One region of the Egibacter rhizosphaerae genome, then DNA from elsewhere that is predicted to be linked to it. Evidence: riboswitches for the same ligand, from Rfam matches in the RefSeq annotation. Region 1 holds a riboswitch; the other holds the start of a gene.
What was found. A riboswitch is a leader RNA that binds a small molecule or an ion and turns the genes downstream of it on or off. The one in region 1 is predicted to bind cyclic di-GMP.
Positions count from the first base shown of each region.

Region 2: it holds a riboswitch for cyclic di-GMP, as region 1 does, so the genes downstream of both, ER308_RS15215 (hypothetical protein) here and ER308_RS16725 (putative bifunctional diguanylate cyclase/phosphodiesterase) in region 1, are expected to answer to the same signal.

Region 1 is NZ_CP036402.1:3,643,713-3,648,178, reverse strand. Features, by position in the region: gene ER308_RS16740 (cell wall-binding repeat-containing protein) at 1-405, opposite strand, end outside; gene ER308_RS16735 (helix-turn-helix transcriptional regulator) at 584-844, shown strand; gene ER308_RS16730 (hypothetical protein) at 841-1,404, shown strand; cyclic di-GMP riboswitch class I at 1,450-1,524, shown strand; gene ER308_RS16725 (putative bifunctional diguanylate cyclase/phosphodiesterase) at 1,539-4,283, shown strand; gene ER308_RS16720 (alpha/beta fold hydrolase) at 4,418-4,466, shown strand, end outside.
Region 2 is NZ_CP036402.1:3,289,980-3,294,445, reverse strand. Features, by position in the region: gene ER308_RS15230 (hypothetical protein) at 1-55, opposite strand, end outside; gene ER308_RS15225 (GntR family transcriptional regulator) at 331-1,014, shown strand; gene ER308_RS15220 (hypothetical protein) at 1,089-2,087, opposite strand; gene ER308_RS15215 (hypothetical protein) at 2,090-2,584, opposite strand; cyclic di-GMP riboswitch class I at 2,633-2,718, opposite strand; gene ER308_RS22560 (hypothetical protein) at 2,882-3,214, shown strand; partial or broken gene ER308_RS23280 (Fic/DOC family N-terminal domain-containing protein) at 3,540-3,764, opposite strand; gene ER308_RS22095 (class I SAM-dependent methyltransferase) at 4,371-4,466, opposite strand, start outside.

The DNA.
Region 1 (4,466 bases):
CAACGCGGCCTCGCCGCCCAGGAGGTACACGGTCTTGGAGGCCTCGTCCCCGAGCGCCCGCTCGATCTCGGCGGCCACCGGTTCGGCGAGCCCCTGGGGGGAGGTGATGAGCATCGGTGCCGCGCGGTCAACCGCGAGCGGCGTGCCCGCGAGCGCGTCGGCGAACACGTCGGCCCGCGCGAGCACGACCGCGCCGGCGGAGCCGTCCGCAGGGTACGAGTCCCGGGCGACCTCGATCGCCGTCTCAAGGCGGTCGCCCCCCGCCAGTCGTTCAGCCGCCGCAGGAGCCACCAGCCCGACCGCGATGGCCAGCGCCACGACGCTCGCAATGGCCCATCGGACCAGCATCGAGCCCGCGATCCTGCCCGTTCCCGCGGCCACCTCGCCCGCCGTTGCCGGAGGCATCGGCCCCCCTTCCGCTCGACGGCGGCCGAGTCCCGCAGGCGTGCGTGCCGCGCTGCCCGACCGTTGGCGTGTGCGAACAGCATAGAGGGCGGGGGACATCGACCGCGTCCCCACACGCCGCGCCGAATTAAGTAAAGGGTCTTTGACCTCTCGTAAACCGTGTTTTACATTACCCACGATGACTAGATCCTCGCCCGAAGCGCAGCAGAATGACGTGCGGCGCACCCGGCGCGCCCTCGAGCTCACCCAAGCAGTGCTCGCCGAGCAGGTCGGGGTGAGTCGCCAGACGATCATCGCGATCGAGAACGGGGGCTACGCGCCGTCGGTGTACCTCGCGCTCGCGCTGGCCGACGCGCTCGGCACGAGCGTCGAGGCGCTGTTCCGACCCGCCCGGCCCGCCACGCCCGAGCCGCCGCACGCAGGGAGCTTCCAGCCATGACCGATCACTCGCCCGATCCCGCCAACCCCACGGACCGGTTCGAGCGGTTCGCCGCCACCGTGGGCGACCTCGACAGCGACTTCTACGCCGAGGAGCGCCAACGCGACGTGTGGAACGAGGCCAGCGCGGTCGGGTTCCAGGTGCTGCTGTGGGGCGTCCCTCTCGTGGCCACGGTGCTGCTGTGGACCGTCCGCGCCTCGGCACTCGTGCCGGTGGCCGCCCTGCTGGTGCCGTGGGCGGTGGCCGTCGTGACGACGCTCACCTACGCCCGGCGGCGCGGCGTCGATCCTCGGCACGTCGAGTCGACCAGTGCCCAGCCCCTGCGGTTGAGCCTCTTCGCGCTCGTGGTCGCCGCCGCCGCGAGCGGGGTGACGGTCGCTGCGGCCCAGTTCGACGCACCCTCGACGATCGAGAGCTTTCTGCGAGGCGCCGCGCAGGGCGGCGCGTTCGGCCTCGGGGTCATCGCACTCGGCGCTCTCGTGATCGCCTTCCGCGAGCGGCGGCGCCGGACACGTGCAGCAGCGAGCCCGGAGCCCCCGGACGAGGACGCCCGAGACTGAGGGTCGGAGCTTACACAGCGTGATTCACGGTCGACGGGACGAGTGCAGCGAAAAGGGCAAACCCGTCGCGAGGCGGGGACGCAAAGCCACGGGACCCACGCGGTCAGCCGGGTTGCCGAAGGCAAGGACTGCAGATGAAGGCTCCCCGAGCCGCGACCGCCGAATCCTTCAGCCGCCTGCTCAAGGGCGTGCTCGGCCTTGGTCAACACCGACCCGGCGACCTCGTGGGCGTCGTCCGCACCCTGTTCTTCCGTTTCGCGGTGCTCAACATGGCCTTCGTCGTCACCATGCTGCTCGGCAGCGAGGCTCCCACCGCGCTCCGCCTGGCCGGGCTCGCGAGCATGCTCGTCGTCCTCGGCTGGTGGGTTCGAGGCCGACGGCGCGGCCGGATGCCGGTGTCGGGGCTCGCGATCGAAGCGCCGGCGCTCGCGGTGGTCGCCATCGGCACCGGCGACCCGGCGATGACCCTCGGCCTCATGTACGTCGCGCTGAACTTCCGGGCCATGTACGGGAGCACGCGCGCGGCAGCCGCGCTCGGGGTCAGCTATCTGCTCTCCCATCTCGTCGCGGTCGCCGTCGCCGAGGCCGCCGGCACGGCCGGGCCCGCCACGACGCTGCTCTCCCCGGTCGTGCTCACACAGGTCCCCGGCTTCGCCCTCACCGTCGTGGTGATGCGCGTCCTCGTCGCGATCGCCGACCGCCGCGACCGTGAGCAGCGCGCGCAGGAGATACTCACCGAGACCGGGGTCACCTTCACGGGAGCCCAACGTGCCGGCGACGTGCTCGAGGCGGCGCAGCGGGGAGCGGCGGCGCTCGCGAGCCGGGATCGCCCGCGTGGCGCCGCGGTCGCCCTGCACGAGGACCGGGGCCTGACCGTGCGCGCCGCGTCCGACCCCGCATTGGTCGGCCTCGTGCTGGACCCGACGGCCGGAGGGGCAAACACCGATCTGGGAGCCGCCAACGGTCCACGCCGAGTGGAAGCTGACGCGGTGAGGGTGCTCGGGCTGCCCTGGGATGCAGCCCTGGTAGCTCCCCTCTCCAACGGCTCGTCGGGCGGGATGCTGCTGGCCGAGACCGGGGATCAGGGACTGGAGGTCCCCCTCGCCTCCCTGGCGGCGCAGACCACGCTCGCCCTCGATCGGGTGCGGGCCACCGCGGGAGTGGCGGCGAGCGAGGCACTCTTCAGCTCGCTGGCGGCGCGTGCGAGCGACGTGTCCCGGGTGATCGCCGCGGACGCGACGATCCTCTACGAGAGTGAGGCCGTGCGCCACGTGCTCGGACACGAGCCCCAAGAGCTCGTGGGACGCTCGGGGTTCGAGCTCATCCACCCCGACGACCGGCCAAGGGCCGAACAGCTACTGCCCACGCTGTTCGAGAACCCCGACCGGCCGGTAACCACCCAGCTGCGGATGCGCCACGCGGACGGGTCCTGGCGACACGTCGAGGGCGCCCTGCGCAACCTGCTCGACGATCCGGCCGTGGGTGGGATCGTCATCAACTACCGGGACGTCACCGAGCGTCATCGGCTCGAGGAGCAGCTGCGTGAGCAGGCACTGCACGACGGGCTCACGGGGTTGCCCAACCGCAACCTGTTCACTGACCGGGTCGGCCATGCCCTGGCGCGGCAAGGCCGTGAAGGGGACCACGTCGGCTTGCTCTTCCTCGACGTGGACGACTTCAAGACGCTGAACGACGGGCTCGGCCACGCCGCCGGCGACGAGGTCCTGCGCACCGTGTCCCAACGGCTGCAGGCCACCGCCCGCGCCTCCGACACGTGCGCCCGACTCGGTGGGGACGAGTTCGCCGTCGTCGTCGACCCAGTCGCGGACGAGGTCGAGCTGCACCAGATCGGCCAGCGGACCCTCGACGCACTCAGCGAACCGGTGCGGCTGAACGGCACCGACGCGCCCGTCGGGGTGAGCGTCGGGGTGGTGCTCAGCCGCGGCCACGAGTCCGTCGACGAGTTCCTCGCCCACGCCGACCTCGCGATGTACCGCGCGAAGGACGCGGGCAAGGGCCGGGTGGAACCGTTCCACCTCGACTTCTCGACCACCGCGCAGCAGCGGCTGCAGCTGCGCACCGAGCTCGAGAGCGGGTCCCCCACCGGCGAGTTCCTCCCCTACTACCAGCCGATCGTGGAACTCCAGACCGGCCGGACGGTCGGCGCCGAGGTGCTCGTGCGTTGGGAACACCCGCACCAAGGAGTGCTCGAGGCCGAGCACTTCCTCCCGTTGGCCGAGAGCGCCCGCCTCATGACCTCGATCGGCCGCGAGGTGCTGTCCCGGGCGTGCGCGGAAAGCGCGGCTTGGCTCACGCCGGAGGGGTCACCCTCGACGTTGAGCCTGAACATCTCGGCCTCCGAGCTGCGTGCCCAGTACCTCGACGGGCTGCTCCAGACCCTGCTCCGAGACACCGGCCGTTGCCCGTCGGAGCTGCAGATCGAGCTCAACTCCTCGACGCGCCCCGACGACCTCACGGCTGCCCGACCCACGCTCCAGCGGCTCGCCTCGCTGGGGATGAAGCTGGTTGTGGACGACTTTCCCGCCGGCCCCAACGCCCTGCATGCGTTGCGGTACCTGCCGGTGTCGGGCGTGAAGCTCAGCCGTCAGGTCATCGACGACCTCGACGGGGAGCCGAGCGCCTCGCCGCTAGCGGCCGGTCTCCTGCGCCTCGCCGAGACGATGGGGTTGGAGGTCGTTGCCACCGGCGTCGAGCGCCCCACCCAGGCCGAGCGGCTGCGGCAGTTGGGGTGCCACCGAGCCCAGGGCTTCCACTTCGGCGAGCCGCAGCCGGCCGCCGCCCTGGCGGATCGGCTCACCACGCGCCCAACCGTCCCGTCAAGGCCGGCAGCGGGGCTGCTCCTGTCCCGGGTATCGTGAGGTTCACGTCCCTCGGCCGGGTCCGCGTGCGCGGTCGGGCCAACAGAACCGCGTCGTGACTTCCCGACGGTCGACGCGCCACGGACGAAGAGCCCGGCGAGCACAGGATCGAACAGGCGTGCTTGACTGGCGTCATGAACGACATCGTTCTGCTGCACGGGACGACGGCGGGGCAAGCGAGCT
Region 2 (4,466 bases), 350 kb from region 1:
GTCCGTGCGACCGCCCCGGATGGGTGAACTGCGGCCCTGGCTTCTGCTCGCGCATCCTCGACCCTTTCTCCCGTGCGGGGCGCGCGGTCACGCGCCCCGCCACCCGGTCACCCTTCGTCCGGACGCGGTGTACCGAGCGTCGCCTCGTGACGGCGAACTCGAGCATGCGCGACACACACGATCGCGTCAACCATATTGTCAACGATTTCTTAGACTATTGTGACGCCGTGAAGGCGAACAAGTTCATGGGCCAGTACAGTCGCCCCACGGCGGCGGTCCGGGTATCCGCGACCGCCGGGCGGGGGCCCGCAGATGACGAGGTGGCAGGCCATGAGCACGAGTCGCGACCAACGCGCCGACGACCTCGGCACGCAGCTACGAACGGCGATCCTCGAAGGTGAGTTCGCCCCGGGCGAGCGCCTCGTCGAGGCCGAACTCTCCAGGCGCTTCGACGAAACCCGAGCAGCCGTTCGCCAGGCCCTCATCCAGCTCGACGGAGAGGGCCTCGTGGAGCGCGAGCGCAACCGGGGCGCCAAGGTCCGCGCCATCAGCCTGGACGAAGCGATCGAGATCACCGAGGCCCGTGCCGTCCTGGAGGGCCTTGCCGCCGCCAAAGCCGCCCGCAGCGCAACCGACGATGAGCGCGAACGGCTGCGGGAGCTCATCGCCGGGATGCGCGAGGCCGTCGAGGACAGCGACATCGTCCGCTATAGCACCCTGACCCACGCCGTTCATGACGCTGTCCGCGAGATGGCTCGACAGGACACGGTCGCAAAGCTCCTCGAGCGGCTGCGTTACGAGAGCGTCCGATACCACTTCGGCGTGGCGCTGCTGCCCGGGCGTCCCCAAGTCGGACTCCGCGAGCACGACGAGCTCGTTGAGGCGATCGTTGCCGGGGAAGCCGAGCAAGCGGAGAAGATCATGCGCGAGCACCTCATGAGCGTCATCGATGCGTTGCGGCAGTTGTCAAATGAGGATTCCCGGCGGCTCCTGCCAGGCGGTAGGTACTCGTAGCAGACAGACGGCCGCGCCCGTCGTCGCGGCCGCCCGCAGACGCCCATCGGCGACCTCCCCGTGAACCGGCTCGGTTATCCGGCGACGTGCACGGGGGCGGCCGGCTCGTCGGACAGCGGAGGGGTCACGTCTCCCTGGCCGCGGCGCTTCTCGGCACGACGGCGGCGACGAGCGAGCAGCAACATCAACAGGCCAAGGCCCGCGAGCAGACCGGCAAGGGAGAGTTGCCACGGGAACACGAGCACGCTCGTGGTGGCCACGACCTCGCCGCCTTGTCCGTCGTCGGCGGTCACCTCGACGGTGCATCCCAGACACAGGATGGGTGGGTCGCGCCAGACACCCTCGACGAGGCGCGTGCCGTCGCCGAGCACGGTGAAGTTCTCGAACGCGAAGTCGCCCTCGCCCGTGGTGGCGGTCAGGCGCCCCTCCTCCTGGAAGGTGCGGTGGATGTTGCCGCGGTTGTGCACCGCGAGCTCGAACTCCGCGGGTCCGCGATCGATCACGGCCGGACCGCTGAGCTCGCCGAGCTCGAGCTGCTCGATCTGGTCGCCGGGCACCTCGATGTACAGCTTGGCGGCGACCCGGTGGGTCAGCGAGATGTTGCCCTCCCCATCGGCGGAGGGCACCGCGAGGATGACGCTGACGTAGCGTTCGCCGGGCTCCGCGTCCTCGGGCACGTCGACGGTCACGTCGAGGTCGTGTCGCTCGTCGGGCTCGAGGGCGAACTCGGTCTCCTCGAGCGTGACCCAGTCGGCCGCCGACAGCTCGTCGGGGCCGGCGAACTCGGTCGTGCCGTGCTCGGTGACGGTGAACTCGGTGACCTCGGCCACGACCTCCACGGGCTCGCTGCCGGTGTTGTCCACCCGCAGCGGCTCAACGGTGCCGCCCGGTGCGTGGTCCACCTCCATCACCGCGGGACTGACCCGCAACGACATCGCGGGCCGGTCCTCGACATCCTCGGGTTCGGTGTCGGCCGAGGCCGGCGTCGGGATCGCGAAGAGGACGAGCACCAGCCCGAGAACGAGCGCCGACGTGCGACGCTGGGTCCCCAGGCTGGTGTGTGTGGTGGTCAACGTTAGTTCGCCGTGGCCGTGAATGTCAGGTCACCCGAGTAGGTGTCGGCGTTCACGAACGGCATCTCCATCTGGTAGCTGGCGGTGACGGTGTCGCCTCCCTCGGCGGACCTCTCGGTCTGGCCGTGAACCGTGACCGACTCCGTGTCACTCATCGACGCGTACGTCTCCTCACCGTCTTGGACTTCGAGGGTGCCGATCGGAATGTCGTCGGTGTTCTCGGCACTTTCGCCCTCCAACGCGGGGACGTCGGCTTCAACCGCGACGTTGTAGCCACCCTCATTGTTGGTTTGGACCGTCAGACCCGACGTGTTTGACGCCGTCTCGCCAGGAACGTCAGCGAGGGTGAAGGCTGCCTCGTCCGCCGCGATGGAGATGGTGCTCGCCACCTCGGCATTGGCCGTAACGCCGGTGTCCTCGGCGAACGCGGTGGGGCCGGCAACCATCAGCCCGGCCAGACCGGCCGTGACCAACAGGGACCCGCCGACAGCGAGCATGCGTGTGGGAAGAGCAATGGTGCTCATAGAAGTACTCCAGACATAGGCTTCGGTAACCCGGCCGACCCGCGGAGATCTCAGCGGGCCCCGTGGCTTTGCGTCCCCGCCTTGCGACGGGTTTGCCCTTCTCGGAAACGAGGGGCAGCGCCCGCCGGTCGGTGTACCTCCCCCGGTCGACCGGCCACTGCGCCTCATTGGTGTTATCGACCGGTACGGGCTCGAACTTGAGGGGCGACTGGGTTCGCGGGGTTCGATCACGGTCGCGAGATGGGATCGTCGCAATCAGGATGGGATCCGATGCTTGCGACGTGGACCATCGCCGTCGTGCTGCTCGGCTTCGGACTGCTGCAGTGGTCGGGACGGATCCGCCGCCTCGGCCCACTCGACCGGCTCTACGTGCTCGGGCTGGTCGGCGGCAGCGGCACCGCGGTGCTGGCGCTGACCCTCACGCTCGGCGATCCGGGCGGGACCGACGCGGGCAGGTACGCCGGGTTGTTGCTCAGCGTGACGCTGCTCGGCCTTGCGCCGATTCTGATGCTGATCGAGCCGCGCTGGCTGCAACCGGCCTGGCGACGCGAATCGGCGCGGCCTCCCCGCGGGCACGAAGGAAGAGGCCACTCGGCGGGCTGACGCGGCAAAGATCATCCGCGTACCGCAGGTCGACGAGACGCTCACCCCGCTCCACGGCGTCGATCGCCTGCGACTCACCGCGGTGATGAAGAAGGCCAGCCACCCGTCGATGTCGCCGCGCTCCCTCACCCCTTGGAGCAGGTCGTAGTACTGGCACGAAGACCGCGGTTTCCGGCCGGTTGTCGGGCGATCCGATCCAATTCGGCGAGCTGCGGACCTCGCCAGGCTGGCGTTCTTGCCCTCGCACTCCCGACATGAGCTCGCCGTGGAGCTCCTCCATGAACCGCACACTGATCGGTAGCGTGGCGAGTCGCTCGAGGCCGTACTCCATCGCATGGACGTAGTTGCGAACCTCGTCGGTGTCCGCGCCTGCCTCCGCGCCGCCGATCGCAGCGCTGAAGACGTCGGAGAGCGAGGCCTGTGTCCCCTCGATGCGGGAGCTGGCGAGCGCCTCCCGGGTCACATAGGGCGTGACCAAGAGGTGGGGGTTGGGCAGGAGCCGGCCCACTCCCGCCAAGCGGCCCAGCGCTCGGTCGGCACTCGAGAGCATGTTCACGAGGCTGCTGTCGAGGTCGAGCGTACGAGGCAGGGGCTCCGGGTGAAAGCTCAGGAGGTCGTAGGGGCCCAAGCCCTGCTCTAGCCGTCCGAAGCGATTGGACACGAACCGAGTACGGTCCATGACGCCAGCCTACAAGTTTTCGGCCGAAAGTTTGAACCTCAGGGCTCCGTGGTCAAGTGGGTTTGAGGAGGCGACCGCGAGGGGTCCATCGTCCGGTGCCTGGGCCGCTTCATGCTCCAAGCCGTGCCGTAGGACGACACCAGGACGCGATGGAAGGGGTGGTGTGTTGCCGAACCCACCGCTCCGGCCATCAACCCAACACACCTTGCGACCCGCGACAGCCACGAGCAGGTCACGAGGGCTTGACGGCCTCGAGCGTGAACATGAGGGGCAGGCGCTCGCGACCGTCGGGCAGCGCGAACCTCCCCTCGCGGTCGGCCCGCATCCACGGCAGCTGCGGCCACTCCATGTCGCGGTGCTCAGCCAGGCGGGTGAGGCGCAGCCCCGTCGAGCACGGCCTGCACCGTCTCGCCGAGCCCGTGGTGCCACTCGAACGTCACCGGAGCGGCGAGCGGCGCGCTGCCGACATAGCTCGCCTCATCCTCCCACCAGGTCACGCGCCACCGCGAGGGCCGACGGCGAGAAGTCCACGCCGGTCACCTCCCCACCGAGACGGGCGAGCGACAGCGAGTC